One region of the Actinoplanes awajinensis subsp. mycoplanecinus genome, then DNA from elsewhere that is predicted to be linked to it. Evidence: predicted binding sites of a transcription regulator. Region 1 holds the regulator's gene; the other holds the start of a gene.

What was found. The regulator HrcA, encoded in region 1, represses chaperone genes, less so after heat shock. The targets are predictions, from matches to a motif close to GGTTNGCACNCTCNNNNNGAGNGTGCNAACC.
Region 2: a site for HrcA is predicted at 732-762, ahead of groL (chaperonin GroEL). Genes of this name have one in related genera too.

What each region holds. Positions count from the first base shown of each region.
Region 1 is NZ_LLZH01000001.1:214,944-229,424, reverse strand. It holds gene lepA (translation elongation factor 4) at 1-1,260, shown strand, start outside; gene ADL15_RS01035 (GlsB/YeaQ/YmgE family stress response membrane protein) at 1,346-1,621, shown strand; gene ADL15_RS01030 (PAS domain-containing protein) at 1,722-3,353, opposite strand; gene ADL15_RS01025 (hypothetical protein) at 3,469-4,317, opposite strand; gene ADL15_RS01020 (enoyl-CoA hydratase-related protein) at 4,402-5,172, opposite strand; gene hemW (radical SAM family heme chaperone HemW) at 5,210-6,412, shown strand; gene hrcA (heat-inducible transcriptional repressor HrcA) at 6,581-7,603, shown strand; gene dnaJ (molecular chaperone DnaJ) at 7,638-8,777, shown strand; gene ADL15_RS01000 (16S rRNA (uracil(1498)-N(3))-methyltransferase) at 9,219-9,953, shown strand; gene ADL15_RS00995 (class I SAM-dependent methyltransferase) at 10,104-10,886, opposite strand; gene ADL15_RS00990 (beta-glucosidase family protein) at 10,949-13,312, opposite strand; gene ADL15_RS00985 (HIT domain-containing protein) at 13,390-13,743, shown strand; gene ADL15_RS00980 (serine hydrolase domain-containing protein) at 13,740-14,481, shown strand, end outside.
Region 2 is NZ_LLZH01000341.1:3,143-17,623, forward strand. It holds gene ADL15_RS48045 (hypothetical protein) at 1-65, opposite strand, end outside; gene ADL15_RS48050 (GNAT family N-acetyltransferase) at 65-571, opposite strand; gene groL (chaperonin GroEL) at 950-2,572, shown strand; gene ADL15_RS48060 (Ig-like domain-containing protein) at 2,665-7,959, opposite strand; gene ADL15_RS48065 (MFS transporter) at 8,052-9,299, opposite strand; gene ADL15_RS48070 (winged helix-turn-helix transcriptional regulator) at 9,325-10,248, shown strand; gene ADL15_RS48075 (Ig-like domain-containing protein) at 10,257-14,481, opposite strand, start outside.

The sequences.
Region 1 (14,481 bases):
GCCGACGCACCGGCCCGCGCGATGATCTTCGACTCGGTGTACGACGTGTACCGCGGCGTCGTCACGTACGTCCGGGTGATCGACGGCCGGATCAGCGCCCGCGACAAGATCAAGATGATGTCCACCGGCGCCGTGCACGAGCTGCTCGAGATCGGGGTGGTGTCGCCGGAGATGGAGAAGGCCGGCGCCCTCGGTGTCGGCGAGGTGGGCTACCTGATCACCGGCGTGAAGGACGTCCGCCAGTCCCGGGTGGGTGACACCATCACCGGCCACAACCGGCCGGCCAAGGAGGCTCTGGGCGGTTACAAGGACCCGAAGCCGATGGTCTACTCGGGCCTCTACCCGATCGACGGCTCGGACTACCCGGCGCTGCGTGACGCGCTCGACAAGCTCAAGCTCAACGACGCCGCGCTCACCTACGAGCCGGAGACCTCGGCGGCGCTCGGCTTCGGCTTCCGCGTCGGGTATCTCGGCCTCCTGCACCTGGAGATCATCGGCGAGCGGCTGGAGCGCGAGTTCAACCTCGACCTGATCTCCACCGCGCCGAACGTGGTCTACCAGGTGGTCACCGAGGACGCGAACGAGGCGACGGTCACCAACCCGAGCGAGTTCCCGACCGGCAAGATCGCTGAGATCCGCGAGCCGGTGGTGCGCGCCACCGTCCTGGTGCCGAACGAGTACGTCGGCGCGGTCATGGAGCTGTGCCAGAGCCGGCGCGGCGCCCTGCTCGGCATGGAGTACCTGTCCGCCGAACGGGTGGAGTTGCGCTACACGCTGCCGCTCGCCGAGATCATCTTCGACTTCTTCGACCAGTTGAAGAGCAAGACCAAGGGCTACGCGTCGCTGGACTACGAGCCCTCCGGCGAGCAGGTCGCCGATCTGGTCAAGGTGGACATCCTGCTGCACGGCGAGCCGGTCGATGCGTTCAGCGCCATCGTGCACAAGGACAAGGCGTACGCGTACGGCACGTCGATCGCCGCCAAGCTGCAGAAACTCATCCCGCGGCAGCAGTTCGAGGTGCCCATCCAGGCGGCCATCGGCTCCCGGATCATCGCCCGCGAGACCATCCGTGCGATCCGCAAGGACGTGCTCGCGAAGTGCTACGGCGGTGACATCAGCCGCAAGCGGAAGCTGCTCGAGAAGCAGAAGGAAGGCAAGAAGCGGATGAAGATGGTGGGCCGCGTGGAGGTGCCCCAGGAGGCCTTCATCGCCGCGCTCTCCACCTCCGAGGCGGCCGACCCGAAAGCCGCAAAAAAATAGGGCGGTTTGATTTCTCGGGGGGCCGGGAACTCTGTTGCTCGACGGACGCAACGAACGAGCTTCACCCCCCGAGAGGACTCCCCCAATGACTGTCACCGGAATCATCACCGCCCTGGTCGTCGGTCTGATCATTGGCGCCCTGGGCCGCCTGGTCGTACCCGGCAAGCAGAACATCCCGATCTGGCTGACCATGGTCATCGGTGTGGTCGCCGCCCTGCTCGGCACCGTGCTCGCCCGGGCCTTCGGCGTCGCCAGCACCAACGGCTTCGACTGGATCGAGTTCTTCTTCCAGGTCGTGCTCGCCGCCATCGGTGTCGCCCTCACGGTCGGCGTTGTCGGTCGCCGGGGCCTGACCCGATAACACCAAAAGCCGAAAAGCGCCGGACCTCGAAAGAGGGCCGGCGCTTTCGCTTTGCCCCGAAGCAGCTCCGGTCCGAAAGCAGCGGGTCCGAAAGGAAGGGTCAGAACCGGAAACGCTGCTGGGCCGACCGCCGGTTGATCCAGGCCGGCATCTCGCCGCTGTGTTCCGCGTACGGGTGCTGCTCCGCCGGGTCGTGGTTGCGGGTGATGTCCCGCAGGGTCAGCACCAGCCCCTGGACCAGGCGGTCGTCACGCAGGTCGCGGTAGGTCATCTCGACGAGCACCTGGGTCAGGTCGGCGCGTTGCAGGGCGCAGTGCACGGTGCCGTCGCCGAGCGAGCGCAGCGCGTTGCGCACCATGGGCCGATCGTCCGGGTGGACCAGCTCGTCGAGAGTGATCAGCGGGGGCAGTTCGTCCTGGCCGATCAGTTCGCGCAGCGCCGGGCTGGAGTACCGCACCCGCTGGTCGACGTCGATCACCACCATCATCTCGGCGGTGTTGCGGATCACAGCGCGCAGGTAGAGGTCGCTGTCCCGCCGGCCGACCGCCTCGACCAGGGTGATCCGGTCCAGGGCGAGCGCGGCCTGGCCGGCGAGCACCTCGAGCGCGTCGTGGCCGACGATCAGGTCCTCCCGGCGACCGGTGATGATCAGCGCGCCGCCGCTGGGCCGGACCACGTCGAGCGGCTCCAGCCGGAGCGGGCAGACCAGGGTGCGGTCGTCCGGCTCGGTGGCCGGCAACCACCAGCTGCGACCGGCCGGGCCGGCCGAGGCGGGTGGCAGGTCGGCCGGTGACAGTTCGTCGGCGAGCGCGACCCGGCGTACCCCGTGCGGTGGCAGCAGCTGGCTGACCGCCGCGCGCACCGCGGCGTCGACGGCGGGCCGGTCCGCGGCCGCGACCAGCGCCGCGGTCGCGGTACGCAGGCCCTGTTCCCGGGTCAGCGCCTGGCTGTGCTGCCGGATCGAGTCGGCCAGCCGGGTGATGGTGAGCAGCAGGGTGACCGCGGCGGTGACGGCGATCACCACGCCGTCCACGACCTGACCCTGCAGCGCCTCGATCAGCAGCACCGTCGGCGGGCCGCCGGCCGACGCGGCGAGCAGCACCGACCAGCGGAACTTCCACGGGCTGTGCCGCGACGGCGCCGGTTCGGTCAGCCGGATCATCGACGGGTGCAGCGCGGACAGGCCCCAGCAGACGTAGAGCAGCACGTACGCCGACTCGGTCAGCGGGCCCTCGGCCAGCGGATAGCCGATGTCGCCGGCCAGCATCCCGGTCGCGCCGGTCAGCAGCAGCCAGGCCGCGACGTTGCGCCGGTCGCCGGCCACCAGCCGACCGGCCACGCAGAGCAGCAGGACGTCACCGATCACGTCGGCGGCCGACACGTCGCCCAGCCGGCCGTTCGGGCCGATCACGAAGACCCAGACGATCAGCAGCGTCGAGCAGGCGAAGGCCAGCAGGTCGATCAGCCGGGCCCGGTCGACGAGCAGCGCGCCGCCCCGGGTGAACTGCATCAGGCAGACCGCGACCAGGCCGAACATGAACAAGTAGAAGGCGTCGGCCAGATCCCGCTGGCCGTACGAGTAGCAGACGTCGCCCACGGCGAGGACGGCCAGTGACGCGGCCAGCAACCACCACGGCGCCTTACGCGCCGGTCGATGGCGCCGCACACCGCAGATGATCGCGCCGACGCCGCCTGACCCGAGCAGGATCCATTCGAGCGCTCCCCAGAACACGTCCTACTTAGTACCAGGGTGGTTGCGCACTGTCCATGTCGATGTATACGCAGCGCGATTCGCGTTCTCAGCAGGGTGAATTACCGATAGTCACCGAAAGTTGCGGACAGTGTTGTCAGCTGAAGACTTCGGCGACGACGCGCCGGTCGTCGCCCGCCACGGCGGTGGTTACTTGCTGCCACTTTCCGTCTCCGGCATGCCACTCCAAGTCACCGAAACGTACCCGTTCGAGGCCGGTGCCTGAGGCGTGGGAAACCAGCCAGTGGGCATAGCGCCAGCCGCTGCTGGCGTTGCTGACCGAAACCGTCAAGCCGGCCGCTTCCTTGCCGACCAGGTCGAGCTTCTTGCCCCAGTCCAGTTTGAGCCCGGCCACCAGGGCGGTCGCGGCGGCGGCGCCCCGCACCACCGGGTCGCCGGTGACGGTGCACTCGACCGCGCCGGTGGCCAGGCCCATCAGCGCGCGGGCCAGGACCCGGGACTCGTCGGCCCACTTCTCGTACGCGTTCGGGTACGCCGAGCGCTGCACCTTCTGCGCGGCGTCGGTGACCCGCATGTCCTCCCAGCCCTTCACCTTCTTCAGGGCGGTGTAGAACTTGCTGGCCGCGTACCTCGGGTTCTTGATCTGGTCGAACGTGCCCCAGCCCTGGCTGGGGCGCTGCTGGAAGAGGCCGACCGAGTCGCGGTCGCCGTCGTCCAGGTTCTCCAGCTTGGACTCCTGGAAGGCGGTGGCGAGCGCGACCACCACCGCCTGCTCGGGCATCTCCTTGCGGATGCCGACCGCGGCGATGGTCGCGGCGTTGGCCATCTGCACCGAGTCGAGGGTGACCTCACCGTCGGCGCGCACCGTGCACTCCGGGCCGATCCGGGGCAGGGTGATCGCGCCCGGGACCTTGTGCAGCACGATGATCACGCTGACCACGGCGATGAGGGCGAGCGAGGCCAGAACCCCGATGACCGTTTTCACCCGCACCACACCTCCTTCGCCGCCGGACGCCAACACTAATCAACGCACGCACGAAGATCACCGTGACTGTGCGGAGCGTGTTGTTCAGGGCGATGGCACCCAATTCGGGTCGCGCTTGGCCTGACGTGCGGAAACTCCCTCCCGGCCCTCCGCCGAGGTGAAATATCCGGCTGAACGGTCACTCAGTTCGGCCAGTTCGGTGCGGATCGACTCCGACCTCGTACGCCGGAGAAGTTGTTTGGTCCCGGCCAGCGCGAGCGGACCGCCGCGAATGAGCGAGGCGCAGTAGGCGGCGACCGCCGTGTCCAGGTCCTCCTCCGGCACCGCGGCCGTGACCAGCCCGATCGCCGCGGCCCGGTCCCCGTCGAAGACGTCGCCGGTGAGGTAGAGCTCGGCCGCGGCCCGGGGCGCCAGCCGGGGCAGCACGGTGGCGCTGATCACCGCGGGGATCACGCCGAGCCGCACCTCGGTGAACGCGAACGTCGCCGCCCGGGTGCAGACCGCCAGGTCGGCGGCGCCGATCAGGCCCAGCCCACCGGCCCGGGCCGGCCCGGCGATCCGGGCCACCACCGGCTTGGGGAACTCCCAGATCGCGGCGAGCAGGTCGGCCATCAGCTCGACCGGCAGCCGCTCGCCGGGCCGGGTGGCGGCGGTCTCCTTCAGGTCGGCGCCGGAGCAGAAGACCGGGCCGGTGTGCGAGAGGACCACCACCCGCGTCTCCGGGGTGGCGGCCGCGGCGCCGAGCGCGGCGAGCAGTTCGGTGATCAGGGCACGGGACAGGGCGTTGCGATTCGCCGGGCTGTCCAGCGTCAGGGTGGTCACCCCGGCGTCGGTGGCGGTAAGGACCAGACTCATGTCCGGGACCCTAACCGGCACCAGGCACACTTGGCGGATGGCCGGCGCACTCCCTGATGGTGAACCCGTACCCGCTGACGGGTCACTTCCCGACGAGGCGACCCGTGACGTGGGCGCGAACGGGTTCGCGGTCTACGTCCACGTCCCGTTCTGCGCCAGCCGCTGCGGGTACTGCGACTTCAACACGTACACGGCCAGTGAGCTGGGCGGCGGCGCGAGCCGGGACGAGTACGCCGCGACCGTCCTGCGCGAGCTGGACCTGGCCGCCAAGGTGGTGCAGCCGCGCCGGGTCGACACGGTCTTCGTCGGCGGTGGCACACCGACCCTGCTCAGCCCGTCCGACCTGGGCCGGATCCTGGAGGGGATCGACCGCACCTGGGGGCTGGCCGCGGACGCCGAGGTGACCACCGAGGCGAACCCGGAGTCGGTGGACCTCGCCTCGCTCAAGCAGTTGAGAGCAGCCGGCTTCACCCGGATCTCGCTCGGCATGCAGTCCTCGGCCTCGCACGTGCTGCGGGTGCTCGACCGCAAACACACCGCGGGCCGGGCGCCGGAGGCCGCGCTGGAGGCCCGGGAGGCCGGGTTCGAGCACGTGAACCTGGATCTGATCTACGGAACGCCGGGGGAGACCGCCGACGACTTCGCGCGCTCGCTGCAGACCGTGGTGGACGCCGGGGTGGATCACGTCAGCGCGTACGCCCTGATCGTCGAGGACGGCACCCGGATGGCGGTCCGGATGCGCCGGGGCGAGCTGCCGTACCCGTCCGACGACGTCGCGGCCGACCGCTACCTGGCCGCCGAGCAGGCGCTGACCGCGGCCGGCTTCGGCTGGTACGAGGTGTCCAACTGGGCGCGCGAGGGCGGGGAGTGCCGGCACAACCTGCTCTACTGGACCGGCGCGGACTGGTGGGGGCTCGGCCCCGGCGCGCACAGCCACGTCGGCGGGGTGCGCTGGTGGAACGTGAAGCACCCGTCGGCGTACGCGAAACGCCTGGCCGACGGCGTCTCACCGGGGCACGGGCGGGAGTTGCTCAGCGCCGAGGACCAGCACGTCGAGGACGTGATGCTGCGGGTCCGGCTGCGCGAGGGCATCGCGCTGGACCGGGTGGAGGGCGCGGCCGCCGCTCAGGCGCTCGCCGACGGCCTGCTCGACCCGGCGGCGTTCTCGGCCGGCCGGCTCGTGCTCACGCTGCGCGGGCGGCTGCTGGCCGACGCGGTGATCCGGGACGTGCTCCCGTGACCATGCCAACCCGGCGCTCTCTCTAGCCCGCTCGTGGCGGCGGACCGTACTGTTCGGTTCCGTCCCTGACCAAGAACCGCGGTGGTCGGTCCTTTCGATCATCGCGCTGCAGGCAGTGGAGACGTAGACTGGCACTCTGTCCGCGGGAGTGCCAGAGGGAGGGGTCATATGAGTCTGGATGACCGCAAGCTCGAAGTCCTGCGGGCGATCGTCGAGGACTATGTGAAAACCCGCGAGCCGGTCGGCAGCAAAGCCCTGGTCGAGCGGCATCAGTTGGGCGTTTCCTCGGCCACCGTGCGCAACGACATGGCGGTGCTGGAGGAGGAGGGCTACATCCGGCAGCCGCACACCAGTGCCGGCCGGGTGCCCACCGACCTCGGTTACCGGCTCTTCGTCGACCGGCTCACCCGGGTCAAGCCGCTCAGCCCGGCCGAGCGCCGCGCGATCGAGCGCTTCATGATCGGCGTGGTCGACCTCGACGATGTGGTGCATCGCACGGTCCGCCTGCTCGCCCAGCTGACCCGCCAGGTCGCGGTCGTGCAATATCCCAGTCTCTCCAAGTCCGCCGTGCGTCATCTGGAGCTCGTCCCGATCTCCACCACCCGGCTGATGCTCGTGATGATCACCGACACCGGCCGGGTCGAGCAGCGCCTGGTCGAGTTGCCGGCCCCGTTGCCGGAGGGCGAGGTGTGGGAGCTGCGCCGCCGGGTGAACGAGAAACTGGCCGGTCAGAAGCTCGCCGACACCCCGCCGCTGGTGCAGACACTCGTCGACGAGTGCGCGCCGGAGCGCCGTGGGAGCATGATCTGCCTCGCCACCGTGCTGCTCGAGACGCTCGTCGAGCGGAGTGAGGAGCGCCTCGCACTCGCCGGGACGGCCAACCTCACGCGTGGCGGTGTGCTGGACTTCCAGGGCACGCTGCGGCCCGTACTCGAAGCGCTGGAGGAAGAGGTCATCCTGCTCAAGCTGATCGGCGACCTCGAGCCCAGCACCACCCGGGTCCGGATCGGCGACGAGAACGAGATCGACAATCTCCGGTCGGCGTCCGTGGTCAGCACCGGTTACGGACCGGGCGCCACGATCGTCGGTGGGCTCGGCGTGCTGGGGCCGACCCGGATGGACTATCCCGGCACCATCGCCACGGTTCGTGCAGTCGCACGCTACGTTGGCGACCTGTTGGCACAGAATTGACGGATTCGCGCAGACATTGAGGACTCCAAACCCCGTGGCCAAGGACTACTACGGAATTCTCGGCGTGAGCCGGGAAGCCACCGACGACGAGATCAAGCGCGCCTACCGCAAACTGGCTCGGCAGTACCACCCGGATGTCAACCCCGATCCGGAGGCGCACGAGAAGTTCAAGGACATCAACGCGGCGTACGAGGTCCTCTCCGACGACCAGAAGCGGCAGATCGTCGACCTGGGCGGTGACCCCCTCGCGCCCGGTGGCGGCGCGCCCGGTGGCGGCCCCGGCGGCGCCGGCCCGTTCGTCGGCTTCCAGGACATCATGGACGCGTTCTTCGGCACCGCGGCCGGCGGCGGCAGCCGTGGCCCGCGCCCGCGGACCCGTCCCGGCGCCGACGCCATCCTGCGCCTCGAGCTCGACCTGGTGGAGACCGCGTTCGGCGTCGAGGCGCCGATCACCGTCGACACCGCGGTGCTCTGCACCCAGTGCTCCGGCGCCGGCACCGCGCCCGGCACCCACCTGGCCACCTGCGAGGTCTGTGGTGGCCGTGGCGAGGTGCAGTCGGTGCAGCGCACGTTCCTCGGCCAGGTGGTCTCGTCCCGCCCGTGCCAGAACTGCCAGGGTCACGGCACGGTCATCCCCACCCCGTGCCCGACCTGCGCCGGCGACGGCCGCATCCGCACCCGCCGCTCGCTCACGGTGAAGATCCCGGCGGGCGTCGAGGACGGCATGCGGATCCGTCTCGCGCAGCAGGGCGAGGTCGGCCCGGGCGGCGGCACCGCCGGCGACCTCTACGTCGAGATCCACGAGCGCCCGCACGACGTCTACTCCCGCAAGGGCGACGACCTGCACTGCCGCGTCACGCTCCCGATGACGGCGGCCGCGCTCGGTACCCGGATGACCATCAAGACCCTCGACGGCGAAGAGAACATCGAGGTCAAACCGGGCACGCAACCGGCCAGCACGCTGCGGATCCGCGGCAAGGGCGTGCCGCACCTGCGCGGTCAGGGCCGCGGTGACCTCTTCGTCCACCTGGACGTCAAGACGCCCACCAAGCTCACCGCCGACCAGGAGCGGATGCTCCGCGACTTCGCCAAGACCCGCGGCGAGGACGTGGCCGAGCTGAGCAAGCAGGGCGGCTTCTTCAGCCGGATGCGCGACGCCTTCAACGGCCACTAGAAAGATCAACTTCAAGATCTTTTTGTCGTGCGTCCGCTGTGGTGCGGATCGTCGCTCCCGCCGGGACCCCTGCGGGCTTCGCTGGCCGCTGGCGCGTCCAGAAACGCGAAGCCCTCCGGGGCGACGTCCGCGTGTGGTCCCGGTCAGAGCCAACCCCAGCGTGGGGACTTTCGGCGCGCACCGCACCGCAACTTCACACGCTCGCCGTGCATGGTGCTTGTGTGGGGACTTTCGGTGCGCTGCGCGCCGTAACTTCACACGCTCGTCGTGCGAGGTGCTTGCGTGGGGACTTTCGGTGCGCTGCGCGCCGTAACTTCACACGCTCGTCGGGCGAGGTGCTTGCGTGGGGACTTTCGGTGCGCTGCGCGCCGTAACTTCACACGCTTGCCGGGCGCTGCGGGCGCACGCTTGCCCGCTCCGGCCTGGCGGTAGCGTGCGGGGGTGTCCGCACCGCTGTTTCTGGTCGAGAATCTGCCCGCCGGGTCGTCGTTCACCCTCGACGGTCCGGAGGGGCATCACGCCGCCACCGTGCAACGGCTCCGGGTCGGTGAGGTGCTGATCCTCGCCGACGGCCGGGGCGGCACCGCGACCGCCGAGGTCACCGCGGTCGGCCGGGGCAGCGTCGACGTGGCGGTCCGGCAGCGCGCCGCCGAGCCGGCCGCCGACCCGAGACTCGTCGTGGTGCAGGGCATCGCCAAGGGTGACCGGGGCGAGCTGGCCGTCCAGGCGATGACCGAGACCGGCGTCGACGAGATCGTCCCGTGGGCCGCGTCCCGGTCGGTCGCGCAGTGGCGCGGCGACCGCGGTTTCAAGGCCCGCGACAAGTGGGCCGCGACCGCCCGTGAGGCCGCCAAGCAGGCCCGCCGTTCGTGGCTGCCGCTGGTCGCCGGCGATCCGGACTGCTCCACCAAGCAGGTCGCGGCCCGGATCACCGACGCGGCCGCCGCGTTCGTCCTGCACGAGGAGGCCACCGAACGCCTCACCACCGCGGCCCTGCCCACCGCAGGCGAGATCGTGCTGGTGGTCGGCCCGGAGGGCGGCGTCAGCGACGCCGAGGTGGCCACGTTCCGCGACGCCGGCGCGGTCCCGGTCCGCCTGGGCAGCGCGGTCCTGCGCACCTCCACCGCCGGCGTAGCCGCCCTGGCCGTCCTCTCCACTCGCCTCCACCGCTGGTAGCGGGCCCGGCGCCGGGCCACCGGCTGGCTCTCGGGGGTGTCTCAGTCCCTTCGACACACCCCTGCGACCCAGCCGGGTTGCGGGTCGGGCGCCGGGTCGTCGGGTGTCTCGGTGCCCTCGACACACCCCTGTGGGCCAGCCGGGGAGTGGTCAGCGGCGGTGGGACAGGGCGACGTCGGTGTAGACGTGGAAGTCGATCGTGCCGCCGTGCGCCTCGAGCACCGCGACCGTGTCGTCCAGCACGGCCTCGGCCGCGGCGGCCGGCAGCGCTCGATACACCGAGATCGACTCCAGGTGCCGGCGGTAGAGCGCGGCCGGGTAGCTGCGGCGTGACCGGTACCGCAGCGTGCGCGGCTCGGTGAACAGCTCGTCCGGGAGGGCCAGGAACGCCCACTCCTCGGCGGCCGGGCGAGGCTCGTCGGGCACGTCGCCGGCGAACAGGCAGTGCGGCGTGTGCTCGCCGGAGAGGCCGTGCCGGGCGTCCACCTCGGCCAGCGCGGCGTACAGGGTCCGGTCGACGACCGCGAAGACGTTCCAGAACGGTGCGAAGAGCCCGCCCGGGGCGAGCGCCGCATGGGCCAGCTCGCTGCGGCGGTCCTCGTCCACCCAGTGCCAGGCCTGCGCGCTGATCAGCAGGCGGTAGGCGCGGTCCGGCACCCAGTCCTCGAACGTGGTCTCCACGACGGGCACGCCCGGCACCGTCCGCCGCAGCACCGCGGCCATCCGCGGGTCCGGCTCCAGGCAGGTCAGGTCGGCGCCGAGGGCGGCGAACGCGGCGGTCGCCTTCCCGGTGCCGGCACCGACCTCCAGCACCGGGCCGCCCCCGGCCTGTGTCAGCAGTTCGGGGGCGAGTTCCGCCGGATAGCCGGGCCGCACCTCGTGGTAGTCGTCCGCCACTTCGCCGAAGACCTGTCCGCGCTCACTCGTGGTCATCGCCTCAACCTAGATCGCTCCGAACTAGACGGTTGACGAGCCGGGCGCGTCCGGCCGTGAGGTCAGGCTGACCCCTTCTTCTCGATCTCGATGGTCCGCCGTGGATCGTCCAGGGCGTGCGCGGCGGTCACCGCGTACCGGCCGGGCAGGGTGCGCCAGCCGTCGTCCCACACCTGGAAGGCCCGTTCCGGCAGCCGGATCCGGACCGTGACCGTCTCGCCCGGGCCGGCCTCCACCGGAGCGAACCCGGCCAGCCACCGCTCGGGCCGCGGCACCGGACCGTTCTGGAGCGGGGCCAGGTAGATCTGTACGACCTCGCGCCCGGCCCGCTCCCCGCTGTTGGTCAGCGTCACCACCGCCTCGTCCGCCTCCACGACGAGGTGGTCATAGGCCCAGGTGGTGTAGCCGAGACCGGATCCGAACGCGTAGAGCGGCCGCTCTTTCCACCCTCGATAACCGATCAAAACCCCTTCGTCGTACGCGAGGAAGCCGTCCCGAGGCTCGACCGCCAGCACCGGGCAGTCCGCCTCGCGCCGCGGCCAGGTGGTCGGCAGCCGTCCGCCCGGCTCTTCCTCGCCGAGCAGTACGGCGGCCAGCGCCGCGCCGGCCTCCTGCCCGGGGAACCAGGTGAGCAGCACCGCGGCCACCTCGTCGGCCCACGGCAGCAGCACCGGCGAGCCGGCGTTGACCACCACGACGGTGCGCGGGTTGACCGCCGCCACCCGGGCCACCAGCTCGTCCTGCCGGCCGGGCAGCGCCAGCGACGTACGGTCGAAGCCCTCCGACTCGACCTGCTCGGTGGTGCCGACCACCACCACTGCCACGTCCGAGCGGGCCGCCAGCGCGACCGCCTCGGCGATCAGGCCGTCCGCGTCCGGGCCGGGTGGGCGCAGGCCGAGTGTGGTGCCGGCCGAGTGCGCCGTACCCGGTTCGAAGCTCTGCCGCAGCGTCACCGCGACCGGCTCGCCGGCCGGCAGGGTGACCGTGAACCGCTGCTCGCGCGGGTGCAGCAGCAGGTCGGCACGGCCGGTGCCGGGCGGGTGCAGCGAACCCTGGTAGAGCTTCTGATCACCGACGGTCAGCTCGAACGTGCCGAAGCCGGAGATCGCGAACACGTGTTCGCCGGCGACCGGCGGCGTATAGGTGGTGGACAGCTCCAGCTGGGTGATGTCGTGCACGGCCAGCCCGCCGGGCGGGTCGCCGAGCCAGCGCACCGCCGCGGTGGGCACCTCGAACCGGTAGGTGCCGAGGTCGATCCGGAACGTGGACCACTCCGGGCCCTGTGCCGCCGGCAGGAACGGCCGGGGGTCGGCGCCGATCGCGTAGCCGACCTCGTCGAACACCGCCCGGATCCCGTCCAGCGGGGAGATCACGTGCGGCGGGACCACCTGGGCGCTGCCGCCGCCGAGCACCCGGGCGTCCTGGGCCAGGGCACCGATCACCGCCACCCGCAGGTGCCGGCCGGCGAGCGGCAGCACACCGTCGTTGCGGGCCAGCACGAACGACCGGGCGGCCACCCGGTGGGCGACCGCGGCGCCGTCGACCGTGGCCGGCGGGGTCACCGCGGGGAAGCCGTCCAGGGCTCCGACCCGGGCCGCCAGGCGCAGCACCCGCCGTACCTTGTCATCGATCACCTCGACCGGCACCTGCCCGGACCGGACCGCCTCCGCGAGTGCCGGGCCCCAGGGGTTGTCCATCGCCGGCATGGCGATGTCCAGGCCGCCGAGCGCGGCGCCGACCGTGTCCCGGGCGGCCCGCCAGTCGGAGACCACCACCCCGTCGAAGCCCCACTCGCGCTTGAGGATCTCGTCCTGCAGCCGGCCGTTCTGCGCCATCGACTCGCCGTTGACCGCGTTGTAGGCGCTCATCACGCCCCACCCGCCGGCCTCGGCCACCCGCTCGAACGGCGCCAGGTAGAGCTCGCGCAGCGCCCGTTCCGGGATCCGCACGTCCACGGTCATCCGGTCGGTCTCGAAGTCGTTGCCCACCAGGTGCTTCACCGTGGTGCCCACGCCGTGCTCCTGCACGCCGCGGACGAAGCCGACCGCGATCTCGCCGGTGAGCAGCGGATCCTCCGAGTAGCACTCGAAGTGCCGGCCGTTCAACGGGGTGCGGTGCAGGTTGACCGTCGGGCCGAGCACCACGTGCACCCCCTTGCGCCGGGCCTCCTGGCCGAGCAGCCGGCCCGCCTCGGCGGCCAGCTCCGGGTCCCAGGAGGCGGCCAGCGCGGTCGGGCTGGGCAGGGCGATCGACGGGTCCTCCGGCGCCCAGCCGGTGCCCCGGACGCCGACCGGGCCGTCCGACATCACCAGGGAGCGCAGTCCGATGTGCGGGATCGCGGGGAGTGACCAGAAGTCCTGTCCGGTCAGCAGGGACACCTTCTCGTCCAGCGTCAGCCGGTCGAGAAGGTGATCGATGTCGGTCATGTGAGAGCGCTCCCAACGGCAGAGAGGTAGGTCCGGGACCATTCAAGCCCACATCCGGCCCGCATAAGATCCGACAGGTGGATAACTCCTGCCTGTTCTGCCGGATCGTCGCCGGCGAGATTCCCGCGACCGTCGTGCACCGCACCGAGACCACCCTGGCGTTCCGCGACATCGACCCCAAGGCGCCCACCCACGTCCTGGTGATCCCGGTCGAGCACCACGCCGACGTGGTCGCCCTGGCCACCGCGAACCCGTCCGCCGCCGCCGACGTGCTGGCCACCGCGGCCGCGGTCGCCGAGGCCGAGGGCCTGACCGGCGACGGCTTCCGGGTCATCTTCAACACCGGCGCACACGGCGGCCAGGAGGTCTTCCACGTGCACGCGCACGTCGTGGGCGGCGCTCCGCTCGGCCCGATGCTGGCCGGCAAGTGACCGTGCCACAGACCCGTTACGAACGCGCCGTCCGCCGGGCCCAGTCCGACGGGCGCATCCCGGCGCTCACCGTGGCGCTGCACCGCGCCGACCGGGAACCCTGGACGTTCACGGTCGGTGAGTCCGGCAACCCGGACCACCCGCTCGGGCCGGACAGCCGGTTCCGGATCGGCTCGGTCACCAAGACCTTCACCGCGGTGCTGGTCATGCAGGCCCGCGACGACGGGCTGCTCGACCTCGACGAGCCGGTCTCCCGCTATCTCGACGTGCCCGCGCACGGCGACGCCACGATCCGCCGGCTGCTCTCGCACACCGCGGGTTACCAGCGCGAACCGTACGGCGACGTGTGGGACACCCTGGTCGCCCCGGACGCCGGCCGGCTGCTCGCCGAGCTGGACCGGGCCGAGCGGGTGCTGCCCAACGCCCGCCGCTACCACTACTCCAACCTCGGGCTGGCGGTGCTCGGTCACCTGGTCGCGAAGCTCCGCGGCGGCACCTGGGCGGAGATCCTCACCGAGCGGATCCTCACCCCGCTCGGCCTCGGCCACACCACCGTCGACCGGCCCGCCGAGGCGGCGGTCGGCTACCTGGTCGACGCGTACTCCGACGCGGCCCGGCCGGAACCGCCGGTCGACCTCGGCGGGGTCGGGCCGGCCGCGCAGCTCTGGAGCACCGCCTCGGACATGGCCAGGTGGGCCGCCTTCCTGGCCGACCCGGGGGTGAACCGGGTCCTCGACG
Region 2 (14,481 bases), on a different contig from region 1:
GCGCCGGTGGTCCCGTTCGCGGCGGTCAGCACCGTCCGCGTGAGTGGCCAGCGCCGGGCGGCCATCAGATCCGCCGGCGCATCTGCAACTGGGTGAGCACCGGCACCGTCGGATGCGGCTGGCGCACGCCGGTGTCTTCAAAACCCAATTTTTCGTACGCCCGGACAGCCCGATCGTTGCCGGTCACCACCTCGAGCATCAGCTCGTGCCGGCCGGCCGCGGTGGACCAGTCGGCGATCGTCTCGACCAGCCGGGCGAGCAGTTTGCCGCCCCGGCACGCGGGTGTCAGGTAGACCGAGAAGACCACGGTGACCTGCGGCTCCTCCGCGATGATGGTGCCGCCGGCGTGCCCGGTGAGCGGGCCGGACCCGGGGTCGATGACGAACTGGGCGAGCTCCGGGCCGGTCGCCGATCGGGCGAGCCGATCCCGATAGCCGTCGTGCGGGCGGGCGGCCGCCTGGGCCAGCGTCTCCAGGAAGGCGAGCGGACTGTCCGCCAGCATCTCGAGCCGCAGGGCACGCATCCGTCCGGCGTCCTGCGGGGTGATCCGGCGCACCGTCGAACTCTCCATGCGTCCTCATTACCCGCCACGGCGGCCGGCGGCAACCTTGTTGCCGTAAACCCGTCGTGACCTGGCGTGGAAGATCATTAGCCGGTTTGCCGACCGGCCCGGAACGTTTCGCGGGAAGATGGGCTTTCTTGCACTCGGTACCCGAGAGTGCTAAACAAGTGATTGGCACTCGCGACCCGTGAGTGCCAGCAGGTCGGGGCGGTGGGGTTCCGGTCACGGCGCCGCCATCGGTGCCGCGACACGAAACCGGTCGTCGCGGGCTATCCGGCTCGGCCTGAGGACGTCACATCGCCAGGTGGTGACGTCCACAGACTTCCTCAGTGTGCGGGCGGGGCCGAGCAGGCCCGGCGCCGCGGATGTCCGGGAGGACAACGCCGTATGGCCAAGATCATTGCGTTCGACGAGGAAGCTCGTCGCGGCCTCGAGAGTGGCATGAACCAGCTCGCCGACGCGGTCAAGGTGACGCTCGGCCCGAAGGGTCGCAACGTCGTTCTCGAGAAGAAGTGGGGCGCTCCCACGATCACCAACGATGGTGTATCCATCGCCAAGGAGATCGAGCTCGAGGGCACCTTCGAGAAGATCGGCGCTGAGCTGGTCAAGGAGGTCGCCAAGAAGACCGACGACGTCGCCGGTGACGGCACGACGACGGCGACCGTGCTGGCCCAGGCGCTGGTCCGCGAGGGCCTGCGCAACGTGGCCGCCGGTGCGAACCCGCTCGGCCTGAAGCGTGGCATCGAGGCCGCCGTCGCCAGCGTCTCCGAGGCGCTGTCGCAGCTGGCCAAGGACGTGGAGACGAAGGAGCAGATCGCCTCCACCGCCTCCATCTCGGCCGGTGACACCACGGTCGGCGAGATCATCGCCGAGGCCATGGACAAGGTCGGCAAGGAAGGCGTCATCACCGTCGAGGAGAGCAACACCTTCGGGCTCGAGCTCGAGCTCACCGAGGGTATGCGCTTCGACAAGGGTTACGTCTCGGCGTACTTCATGACCGACGCGGAGCGTATGGAGGCCGTCTTCGACGACCCGTACATCCTCATCGCGAACAGCAAGATCTCCGCGGTCAAGGACCTGCTGCCGATCCTCGAGAAGGTCATGCAGTCGGGCAAGCCGCTGGTGATCATCGCCGAGGACGTCGAGGGCGAGGCCCTGGCCACCCTGGTCGTCAACAAGGTCCGTGGCACCTTCAAGTCCGTCGCCGTCAAGGCCCCGGGCTTCGGTGACCGCCGCAAGGCCATGCTGGAGGACATCGCGATCCTCACCGGTGGCGCTGTCATCAGCGAAGAGGTCGGCCTCAAGCTGGACGCCGCTGACATCTCGCTGCTCGGTTCGGCCCGCAAGATCGTCATCACCAAGGACGAGACCACGGTCGTCGACGGTGCTGGCAACAGCGAGCAGATCCAGGGCCGGGTCAACCAGATCCGCGCCGAGATCGAGCGCTCGGACTCCGACTACGACCGCGAGAAGCTGCAGGAGCGCCTGGCCAAGCTGGCCGGTGGCGTTGCAGTGATCAAGGTCGGCGCGGCCACCGAGGTCGAGCTCAAGGAGCGCAAGCACCGCATCGAGGACGCCGTTCGCAACGCGAAGGCGGCCGTCGAAGAGGGCATCGTCCCCGGTGGTGGCGTCGCGCTGGTGCAGGCCGGCAAGACCGCGTTCGACAAGCTGGACCTGGTCGGCGACGAGGCCACCGGTGCGAACATCGTTCGCGTCGCGCTCGACGCCCCGCTGCGTCAGATCGCCGTGAACGCCGGCCTCGAGGGCGGCGTCGTGGTGGAGAAGGTGCGCAACCTCGAAGCGGGTTGGGGCCTGAACGCCGCGACCGGCGAGTACGTCGACCTGCTGGCCGCGGGCATCATCGACCCGGCCAAGGTCACCCGCTCGGCGCTGCAGAACGCCGCGTCGATCGCCGCGCTGTTCCTCACCACCGAGGCCGTCGTGGCCGACAAGCCGGAGAAGAACCCGGCCCCGGCCGGCGCCCCCGGCGGCGGGGACATGGACTTCTGAGTCCGGTCTCCACCAGGGTGTAGAAACTCAGCACGTAGGAACGGGCGGGTCGCTTCGGCGGCCCGCCCGTTCCGCGTTCCTGGACTTTCCGGTCAGGCCATCCGGTGCCGGCCCGGGCGGTGGCGGCCGCCGGTGGGGCCGCTGAAGACCGTCATCACGTACAGCATGCCGCCGCAGAGCAGCAGTGCGCCGCCGGTCGCGGCCAGGGGCACCAGGCTCAGGCCGGTCTTGGCCAGGTTGCCGGAGGTGACCGCGGAGGTCACCCGGATCGCCACGGTGGCCCGGGCCTGCCCGCCGTGGGCGTCCTTGATCGCGTACGGGAACGTGTCCGTGCCGGTGAACCCGTCGGTGGCGGTGTAGGTGATCGTGCCGTTCGTGTTCAGCGTGACCGAGCCGTGCTGCGGGCGGCCGAGCTTGACGATGTCCAGCTTGTCGTCGTACGGGTCGGTGTCGTTCGCGGTCGGTGTCACGGTCACCGACTCGCCGCCGATCACGGTGTACCGGTCGGAGACGGCCACCGGCGGCTGACCGGTCCCGGCCACGGTCACCGTGATGGTGCCCTGGGTCAGGTTGCCGTCCGCGTCCATCGCCTCGTACGTGAAGCTGTCGGTGCCGATGAAACCGGCCTCCGGGACGTAGGTGATCGTCCCGTTCGCGTTCAGCGTGGCGGTGCCGTGCGCCGGCTTGCCGAGCGAGGTCACCTTGATCTTGATGCCGTGCTGGTCGACGGTCGGCCCCGGCAGGCTCACCGCCTTGCCGGGCTTGGCGCGGATCGTCCGGTTCGGCGCGACCGGTGCCGGTCCGACCGTCACGGTCACGGTCGCGGTGACCTTGTGGCCGGCCGAGTCCACCGCGATGTACTCGAACGTGGCCACCCCGGAGAAGCCCGCCGGCGGGGTGTAGACGATCTTGCCGATCTTGATCACCGCAGTGCCGTGGTCCGGCGTCGCGACCAGGTCCAGGGTCAGCGAGCCGTCCGGGTCGAGGTCGTTGGCCAGCACCCCGATGGTGATCGGGTGCTGGTACGTGGTGGTCCGCTGGTCCGGCACGGCGACCGGGTTGCCGTCGCTGACCGTCACGGTGACGGTGCCCTCGGCGGTGCCGCCCTGGCCGTCGCTCACCTCGTACGAGAAAGTGTCGGTGCCGGTGAAACCGTCGGCCGGCGCGTACCGGATCTTGCCGGCCACCAGGGTGGCGGTGCCGTGCGCCGGGGTGCCGACCGTGGTGACGGTCAGCGTCTGGCCCGGGTTCGGGTCGGTGTCGTTGGCCAGTACGTCCAGGTCGAGGTGCCGGCCGGAGAGCATCGCGGCGGCGTCGGCGACGGCGACCGGGTCGGCGTTCGCCACGCGTACCGTGACGGTCTCGGTCGCCTCGTTCCCGGCGCCGTCCCGCACCGTGTAGGTGAACCGGTCGGTGCCGGTGAACCCGGCCGCCGGGACGTAGGTGACCTTCCCCGCCTCGATCGCGGCCGTGCCGTGCGCCGGGGCGGTGACGCTGAGCAGGGTGAGCGGGTCGCCGTCCGGGTCGGTGTCGTTGACCAGCACGTCGATCGTCACGGCGGTGCCACCCGGCGTCGAGGCGGTGTCCGCGCCGGTCGCCGGGCCGCTGCCGATCGCCACGGTGACGGTGCCCTGGCTGGTCGCGCCGAGGTCGTCGGTGAGCGTGTAGGTGAACGTGTCGACCCCGCTCACCCCGCGGTTCGGGGTGTAGACGACCTTGCCGCCGACCAGGGTCACGGTGCCCTTGCCGGCGTGCCCGACCGCGAGCACGCTGAGCGTCTGACCGGTGTTCGGGTCGCTGTCGTTGGCCAGCACCGCCAGCTCGGTCGCGGCGCCGGGCTGCACCAGGAAGTGGTCGTCGAGCGCGATCGGGGCGACGTTGTGCACGGTCACGGTGACCGTGCCGGTCGCGGTGAGGCCGGCCGGGTCGGTGATCGTGTAGGTGAACGCGTCGGTGCCGTAGAACCCGGCAGCCGGGGTGTAGGTGACGGTCCCGCCGGCGTTCACGACGACCGTGCCGTGCGCCGGCGGGGTGGCCCCGGCCAGCGTGACCGCGTCGCCGTTCGGGTCGCTGTCGTTGGCCAGCACCGGGATCGACACCGGGCTGTCCGTGCCGGTCACCGCGGCGTCCGGGGCGGCCGTCGGCGCCACGTTGACCGCGACCACGGTGACCGAGGCGCCGGACGTGCCGCCGTGCCCGTCGGACACCTGGTAGTGCAGGGTGTCCGTGCCGTGGAACCCGCTCGCCGGGGTGTAGACGATCCGGCCGGCCGAGACGTACGCGGTGCCGTTGGCCGGCGGCGCGTCGATGGTGACGGTCAGGGTGTCGCCGTTCGGGTCGGTGTCGTTCACGGTCACGTCGATGGTGGTGGGCGCGGCCGCCGAGACGGTGACCGAGTCCGGCTGCGCGGTCGGCGCGGCGTTGCCGACCGTGACCACGATCCAGGCGGTGTCGGTGCCGCCCCGCCCGTCACTGACCGTGTACGTGAACCGGTCGACGCCGGAGAAGCCCGGGGCCGGGGTGTAGGTGAGGGTGCCGTCGGCGTTGCGGACCACGGTGCCGTGCGAGGCGGCGCCGGTGCCGGTGACGCTGATCGGGTCGTTGTTCGGGTCGGTCGCGTCGGCCGCCGGGTCCAGGGTGACCGCGGTGGCGTACGGGGTGGCCGGCGTCTCGGTCGCGGCCACCGGCGGGGCGTCCGCGACGGTCACCACGACGGTCCCGGTCGCGGTGTCGGTGCCGTCGGTGACGGTGTACGTGAACGTCGCGGGCCCGGAGAACCCGACCGGCGCCAGGTAGTGGATCTTCCCGCCGGAGATGGTGGCGGTCCCGTGGTCCGGCGTGCCGACCGCGCTGATCGTCAGCGGGTCGTGGTTCATGTCGGTGTCGTTGGCCAGCACGTCCACGTCCACGGCGTTGCGATAGCCGACCTGGTCGGCGTCGTTCGCGGCGACCGGCCCGGAGTTGGCCACGGCGACCCGGACGGTGGCGGTCGCGGTGCCGCCGTTGCCGTCGGAGAGGGTGTAGGTGAACACGGCCACGCCGGTGAACGCCGGATCCGGGGTGAACAGGACCTGGCCGCTGCTGAGCGCGGTGGTGCCGGCGCCGGCCTGTGGCGGGTCGACCGCGTCGAGCGTACGGGTGTCGCCGTTCGGGTCGGTGTCGTTGGCCAGCACGTCGATCGTGACCGGGGCGCCGGCGCCGGTGGTGACCGTGTCGTCGTGGCCGACCGGTCCGGCGTTCGCGGTGGTCACCATGTCGGTGGTGGTGTCGGTGCCGCCGTGCCCGTCGGCCAGCGTGTAGTCGAAGTAGTCCGCGCCGCGCCAGGCCGGGTCCGGGGTGTACGTGACGGTCCGGTCGGCGTTCACCGACACGCTGCCGTGCGCCGGCGCCTGGGCGATCGACACCGAGAAGTCGCTGTTCGGGTTCTCCGGGTCGTCGTCGTTGCCGAGCACCCCGAACGTGACCGGGGTGCCGCCGGCGGTGGTCGCCGAGTCGCTGCGGGCCCGCGGGTTCGCGTTCACCTCGAGCTGGGCGGTGGCGGTGTCGTTCGTCGTGTCGACGTCGTGGCCCGCGCCGGAGACGGTGAGGCTCGCGGTCGTGGTGGTGGCCGCGGTGCTGTCCGCGACGGCCGGGACGGTCACGCTGCCGCTGGTGTTCTTCGCCAGGTAGCCGAGCGTGCAGGTGACCTTGGAGGCGGCCAGGACGCAGCCGGCCGGCAGGGTGCCCGCGGTGACCCCGGCGGGCAGGGTGAGCTCGGCGACCGGCCGGGTCTCGATGCCCGGGCCGTTGTTGGTCACCGTCGCGGTGTACGACACGGAGTTCGGCGCCCCGGCCCGCTGCACCCGGCTCGGCGCGACGGTCAGGCCGGCGGCCCGGTCCACGTCCGGGCGCTGCACGGTCAGCGTGGAGGTGTCGCTGACCCCGGTGATCGTCATGACGCTGGTGCTGCCCTGGAACGTCACGTTCGGCAGGTTCACCACCGTGGAGCCGGCCGTGGCGGTCGGCGCCACCACGACCTGGAACGTGACGTAGGTGCTCGCCTGGTACGCCAGCGTGCCCAGGTCGAACGTCACCTGGGTGGACCCGCCGTCGACCCGGCCGGTGTCGGCGACCGGCGAGCCGGCCACGGTCAGCGAGTTCGGGACGTAGGTCGTACCGGTCGGGAACGCGTTGATCAGCCTGGACAGGCTCGCCGTGTCGGAGCCGTCGTTGCGCACCGCGACCCGGTACTCCACCACGTCGCCGGGCAGCAGGTCGCCGCTGTTGAGGTCGGTCGGCGTGGTCGTGGTGACCAGTTTCGGGGCGAACAGGTCGGTGGTGAACGTGACGACGCCCGGGTAGAACGTCTCGCCGCTGGTGGTCAGGGTCAGCTGCGCCGAGGTGACGTTCGGGTTCAGCTTGCCGGCCGCGTCGAACTGGTCGATGTCGACGCCCATCAGGTTCAGCCAGTTCGGGTCGCGGGACCCGACCGCGTTGCCGCCCTCGCTGACCGTGCTGTTGAAGAAGTTGTTCGCCGGGTTCTGGTTGTCGCTCATCGCCACGTTGTCGAGCTTCAGGGTGTCGCCGACCTTGCCCAGGTCACCCTCGTAGACAACCGTGCCGATCCTGGCGCCGACCGGTGCGGTCTGCGGCGTCTGGAAACCGGAGACGTTGATGTTCACCGAGGTCGAGCTGCTGTTGACCACGCCGAAACCGTCGAAGACGCGCAGGCTGTGCATCGGCTCGGCGGAGTTCTGGTACGCGATCGCCAGCGCCCAGCCGGCGTACCGGTCCCGCCCGGTGCCGGACTGGATGTCGGCCACCCGGTACGTCCCGTCGCCGGCGCCCGCGACCAGCCGGGTGACGTCCTTGAAGCCCTGGAACGCCTTGACCGAGGCGGGCTTGTAGATGGTGTCCGCGGTCAGCGCGGTCCAGCCGCCGCCGGGCACGCTGAACCGGACCTTGTCGATGTCGGCGCTGCTCGGGGCGACGTGGCCGTTGGTGCCCGCGCTCCAGTCGGCGCTCCAGTACAGCCCGGCGAACAGCACCGTGCTGCCGGACGGCATGGTGATCGTCGCCGCGCTGTCGTTGAACGTGCCCGCGTCGTTGTCGGCGTTGGTGTAGTCCATGTCGTACCCGTTGTTGTTCAGCACCTCGGTGCTGGCCGAGCCGACCTGGTTGTGCGCCGAGACGCAGGACGCCACGGCGGCCGGGCACTGCAGGTTGGTGTTGCCCCGCAGCAGGATCGAGCCGTTCGCGTTCACCTCGAACCGGGACGTGAACGGGTCGGTGATCGCGGCGTCGGCCCGTTCGGGGAGGACGGTGAGACCGGTGACGATCGCCAGTGCCAGCACGACGATCAGGCAGGCCGCCCGGTAGGGGCGGTCGCGGAGAGCGGCTCGGTACATCCTCGTCCTCACGGGCGGCACGGGCCGGACCCCAGTCGGAGTCCGGTTCAGGTGTCGACGCTAGGTACCGAGAATTGCGGAAGAGTTGCAGGTCAGAGCGCTGTCTGGTGCCTCTCGACGGTGGGGGTGGCCAGGTCGGTGAGATCGCGCAACGTGCGTACCGGCGACATCAGGTAGATCACCGGTGACAGCGCGGTCAGGGCGCCGAAGAGCAGCAGGGTGGTCTTGGCGCCGAGCGGTCCGGCCAGCGCGCCGCCGATCAGCCCGCCGAGCGGGATGGCGCCCCAGGACACGAACTTCACCGTGGCGATCACCCGGGACAGCAGGTGCGGCGGGCTGGCCGTCATCCGGTACGTCCGGGTGGTCACGCTGAGTATCACGGTGGAGACCGCGAAGATCACGTTCCCGGCCGCGAACGCCAGGAACGCGCCGTTCCCGGTGCCCAGCGGGATGATCATCGCGCCGGCCACCCCGACCACGGCGGCGACGATCAGGCTGCGGGCGGTGCCGAACCGCCGGGTGATCCGGGTGGTCACCAGCGCGCCGGCCAGCGTGCCCAGGCCGTCCGTGGCGAGCAGCAGCCCGACCAGGCCGGGCGACGCGTGCAGCTCGCGGACCAGGTAGTAGGGGAAGAGTGCGAGCATGGCGCCGGTGACGAAGTTGGTCGCGGTGGCGTCCCACATGCACGGCCCGACGATCGGGTGGCGGACCACGTAGTGCCAGCCCTCACGGATCAGGTCGCGCATCGGCGGCCGCCGCTCGGCGGGCGGTTCGGTCCGGCGCTCGGGCAGGGTGCGCAGGACGGCGGCCGAGAACAGGTAGCTCACCACGTCGACCAGCAGGGTCGGCACCGCGCCGAGCAGCTGCACCGCCACGCCGCCCAGGGACGGCCCGCCGAGCTGGGTGGCGGCGTGCGTGCCGGAGGTGAGGCTGTTACGGGACTGCAGCTGGTCGGCCGGCACGATCTCCGGCAGGAACGTCTGGTTGCCGACGTCGAACAGCACGGTGGCGAAGCCGGTCACCAGCGCCACCACGATCATCTGCGTGATGGTCAGCATCCCGGCCCACCAGGCGAGCGGGATCGAGGCCACCGCGAGCGCCCGGACCAGGTCGGCGCCGACCTGGATGCCCCGCAGCGGCAGGCGCTGCACGATCACTCCGGCCGGCAGGCTGATCAGCAGGTAGGCGAGGTAGGTGGCCGCGGTGATCAGGCCCATGTCGAGGGCGGACGCGTGCAGCACGGTCAGCGCGGTGAGCGGCAGCGCCACCGCGCCCACCGCCGAGCCGAGCTGACTGGTTGCGCCGGCGGTCCACAGGCGCCAGAACGGTGTCAGTTCCATAATGAAACTGACTATAGTGGTGCGGGTGAGGCAAGTCGACCTGGCAGACGTGGACTGCGGGATCACCCAAGCGCTGGGGGTCCTGAGTGACTGGTGGACGTTCCTGATCGTCCGGGACGTGGCCGGCGGGGTGACCCGGTTCGACGCGCTGCAGCACGAGCTCGGGATGAGCCGGCGCGCGCTGGCCGAGCGGCTCGCCGCCCTGGTCGAGCACGGTGTGCTGCAGCGCCGGCGATACACCGACCGGCCGCCCCGCTACGACTACCTGCTCACCGCGAAGGGCGAGGGCCTGCTCCCGGTGCTGCTCGCACTGCAGGACTGGGGCGACCGGTACGTGCTCGGCGACGGCACCCTCACCGCGACCACCGAGGCCGGCTCGGGTGAGGAGCGCCGCGTGCAGACGCTGCGCGGTCACCGGCTGCCGGAGCTCACCCTGCTGCGGCAGGACGGTGTGCCGGTGCTGCCGGCCGGCCCGGACCTGTGGACCGTGCTGTTCTGCTTCCCGGGCGCCTTCGCCCCCGGCGACCGGGGCTATCCGCCGCGCTGGGCGGACATCCCCGGCACGATCGGCTGCACGCTGGAGGCGACGACGTACGGCGCCCGGGCCGAGCGGTTCGCCGCCGCCGGTGCCCGGATCCGCGGGGTCAGCACCCAGCGGCCGGACCAGCTCAGCGCGTTCGCCGAGCACGCGGCGCTGCCGTACGAACTGCTCTCGGACGCCGACGGCCGGCTCGCCACCGCGCTGCGGCTGCCCACCTTCCGGGCGGCCGGCGTCGACCGGCTCAAGCGCCTGACCCTGCTGATCGACCCGGCCGGCACGATCCGCGAGGTGCAGTACCCGATCACCGACCCGGCCGCGGCGGTGGACGAGATGCTGGCAACTCTGCTGCTCCGCAACGGTCGGTCCGGGGACGGCAAGGCGAGCGCACGTTGTCAAGATGCGCCGTAGCGACAGCCTCAGCGAGGCGCGCGGAACAGGCGGTGGCGGCCCGGCCGGTGCCGGGCCGTCAGCGGTGGACGGCGGGCGCCGAGCAGGTAGAGCACCCCGCCCAGCAGCGTGAACAAGCCCGACATGGCGAACAGCAGCGCTGGAACCGGCCCGTCCGGGACGCTCGTGGTGGGCAGTTCCGGCCAGATCCCCGGCGGCGCCGGCGACCTCGGCAGCGTGGGGCGGGGCGAGGCGGGCGCCTGGCGGCTGCGCGACGGCGACGGCGACGGCGACGCCGAGGGCGCGGACGTGGGCGACGCGGGCGGCGACGGGCTGGGCGAGGCCGGCGGCTCGACCACGGTCACCACGATCGTGCCGGTGGCCAGGTTGCCGTCCGCGTCGACGATCTCGTAGGTGAACCGGTCCTCGCCGGCGAAGCCCGGATCCGGGGTGTAGGTCACCGAGCCGTCCGGGTTGAGCCGCGCGGTGCCGTGCGCCGGCTGGCTGATCCGCCGCTGGGCGACCGGCCGGCCCTGATCGTCGACGGCCGGCAGCGGGATCCCGGCCGGCTGCCCGGTCGGGGTGGACGCCGACATGTCCGGCACCGCCGGCGGCGGCCCGACGGTGACCGTCACGGTCGTCGAGGTGCGGTGCCCGACGGCGTCCTCGGCGGTGTACTCGAACCGCGCCTCTCCGGAGAACCCGTCCGGCGGCGTATAGGTGACCGTCTGTCCCATATCGGTCACGGCCGCTCGGCCGGCATCAGGCGCCGCCGCCCGGGCCGCCGTGGTGACGGCGGGGGTGGTCACCGCGATCACCTGCAGGGAGCCGCTTTCGTCCAGGTCGTTGGCCAGGACGCCGATGGTGATCGCCTTCCGGTACGCGGTGACCCGCGAGTCCGGGACCGCGAAGGGCGTGACGTCGGTGACCAGCACGGTCACCGTCGACTCGGCGGTGGCGCCCAGGGTGTCGGTCACCTCGTACCGGAAATCGACCTGACCGGTCCAGGCGGCCGGTGCCGCGTAACGGACCGTGCCGCCCGCCGTCGTGGCGCTGCCCCGCGCCGGAGCGCCCACCGAGGTGATCGTCAGCCCGCCGGGCACCGCGGTCGTGTCGTTGACCAGCACGTCCACGCTCACCTGCTGGCCGGCGCGGACCGCGGCGACGTCCGGCCGGGCGACCGGGGCGCCGCGGACCAGCACGGTGACCCGGGCCCGGGCGGTGTTCCCGATCGGGTCGCGGACGTCGTACCGGAACGTGTCGGCCCCGAGCCAACCGGCGGCCGGGACGTACCGGAGGCGGCCGTCGGGCTGGAGCGACGCGGTGCCGTGCGCGGGCGTCTCGGACCAGCTCACGGTCAGGGCGCCGCCCTCCGGGTCGTAGTCGTTGGCGGTCGCCGCGATCGTCACCGGCACCCCGGCGCCGGTCTCCGCGGTGTCGTCGGTGGCGGTCGGCGCGGCGTCGACGGTGATGGTGACCGTCGCGGAGCTGGTGCCGCCCAGGTCGTCGGTCAGCTGGTAACCGAACGTGTCGGCGGTGGCCCCGGGCGCCGGGGTGTAATCGACGGTGAGCGGCCCGGTGACCGTGACCGTGCCGGTCCCGGCCGGTCCGGCGGCGAGCACGCTCAACGCTTGCCCGGTGTTCGGGTCGTGGTCGTTCGCGGTCACCGGCAGCGACGTCGTGCCCTGCGCACGGACCCGGAACGTGTCGTCCTCGGCGACCGGCGGGGCGTTGCGCACCACCACGGTGACCGCCGCGGTGTCCGGCACGCCGTGCGCGTCGGCGATCGTGTAACCGAACGTGTCGGTGCCGGTGAAGCCGCCGGCCGGGGTGTAGCGGACGGTCGCGCCCGGCCCGGCGGTGACCGTGCCGTGCGCGGCCGCGGTCCAGCCGAGCAGGGTGAGCGGGTCGCCGTTCGGGTCGTCGTCGTTGCCGGTCACGTCGATGGTGACCGGGGTGCCGGTCGGTGTGGACACGGTGTCCGGGCGGGCCTGCGGCGCCGCGTTGACCAGGGTGATCGTGACCGCGGCGCCGGACGTGCCGAGGTGCCCGTCGTCGATCGTGTAGTGCAGCGTGTCGGCGCCGGCGTACCCGGGATCGGGCTGGTAGCGGATCTGGCCGGCGACCACTGTCGCGGTGCCGTGCGCCGGGGCGGCGTCGATGGTGACGGTGAGCGGGTCGCCGTTCGGGTCGTCGTCGTTGACCAGCACGTCGATGGTGGCGGGTACCCCGGACGGCCGGGTGACCGCGTCCGGCGCGGCGGTCGGCGGGGCGTTGGCGACCACGACGGTGACCGTGCCGGTGTCGGTGCCGCCCTGCCCGTCGCCCAGGGTGACGACGAAGCTGTCCGTTCCGGACCAGCCGGGGTCCGGGGTGTAGGTGAGCGTGCCGTCCGGGTTGCGCACCACCGTGCCGTGCGCCGGGGTTAGCGCGCCGATCACCCGCAGGACGTCGCCGGGGTTCGGGTCGGTCGCGCCGATCCGCGGGTCCACCGTGACCGCGATCAGGTAGGGCGTGGTCGCCGCGACGTCGACCGCGACCGGCGGCGCGTCGGCGACGGTGACCGTGATCGTCGCGGAGTCCAGCCCGCCGTTCTGATCGTCGATCCGATAACTGAACGTGACGACGCCGGAGAAGCCGGGAGCGCCCTGGTAGGCGATCGAGGCGGGCCCGGCGATCGAGGCGGTCCCGTCGGTGGGCGCCACGAACGAGTCGATGATCAGGGTGTCGCCGTTGATGTCCTGGTCGTTGGCGAGTACCGGGATCGTGACGGCGCCGAGGTAGGCCACCGTGGCCTGGTCGTCGGCGGCGGTCGGCACGGCGTTGGCCACGTTCACGGTCAGCTGGGCGGTGGCGGAGGCCGCGCCGTCACTGACCGTGTAGGTGAACGTGGCGGCGCCGACGAAGCTGTTCACCGGGGTGAACGTGATCGTGGCGCCGGTGAACGTCACGGTCCCGGCGGCGGGGTTCTGCGGGACCACCGCGGTGACGGTGAGCGGGTCGCCGTTCGGGTCGGTGTCGTTCGCGGTCACCGGCACGGTCACCGCGCCGCCGGTGTCGACGGCCGCGGCGTCGGCGGCGGCGACCGGGGGAGCGTTCGGGGTCCGTACGGTCGCCACCGCGGTGGCGCTCCCGCCGGACGCGTCGGTGATCGCATACGTGAACGGGTCGTCACCGGCCCACCCCGCCGCCGGGGTGTAGGCGATCGTGCCGTCGGCCAGCACGATCGCCGAGCCGTGTGCCGGTGGCGTGGTGATCGTGACGGTGAGCGCGGTGGTCGGCCCGTCCGGGTCGTCGTCGTTGGCCAGCACCGCGATCACCCCCGGGGCGGCGGCCGGGTCGGCGGTGGCGCGCGGGGCCAGGTTCACCACGACGTCCGCGCTCGCCGTGTTGTCGGCCGGGTTGGCCTCGGTGCTCGTGCCGTACACGAGCAAAGACGCTGATGGCTGAGCCGCGGCCGCCACCTGGACCGTCGCCGGGATCGCGGCCGTGGCCTGGGAGCCCGCCACCAGCGGACCGAGCGCGCAGGTGACCACCGCGCCGAAAACGGTGCACCCGGGCGGCAGCGTCCCGGCGGTGACCCCGGCCGGCAGGGTCAGCTCGGCCCGCGCGTCCGGTTCGGTGCCGGCGCCGTTGTCGGTGACCGTGATCAGGTAGGTGACCGGCGCCGGCAGCGCGGCCCGCTGCACCACGCCGGGTGACACGGTCAGCGCGGCGGTCAGGTCGGCCTGCGCCGGGGCCACCACGCTGGCCACCGCCCCGGCCAGCCCGGAGACGCCGACCCCGGCGGTGTGCCCGGTGTAGCTGAGGCTCACCAGGTTGGTGACCGCGTGACCGGCGGGGATGCCGGCGTCCAGCCGCACCTGGAAGGTCACGTAGATGACGCCCTGGTACGGGATGTCACCCAGCGTGAAAGTGGTGGCGTCGGCGACCGGCACCCCCTGGATCCGGGCCGAACCCGGGACGAAGGTGGTGAACGTCGGGACCGGCGCGGTGAGCACGGTTCCGTCCGCGACGTCGTTGCCGTCGTTGCGCACCTCGATCTGATACTCCAGGATGTCGCCGGGCAGCAGGTTACCGTTGTTCAGGTCGGTGCCGGTGATCGTGGTGACCAGCTTCGGGGCGTACAGATCGATGGCGAAGCTGACCACGCCCGGGTAGTAGGTGTCGCTGGTGGTGCTCAGCGTGAGCGTGGCCGACGTGACCGCGTGGCCCAGCTTGCCGGTCGCGTCGAACTGGTCGATGTCGACGCCG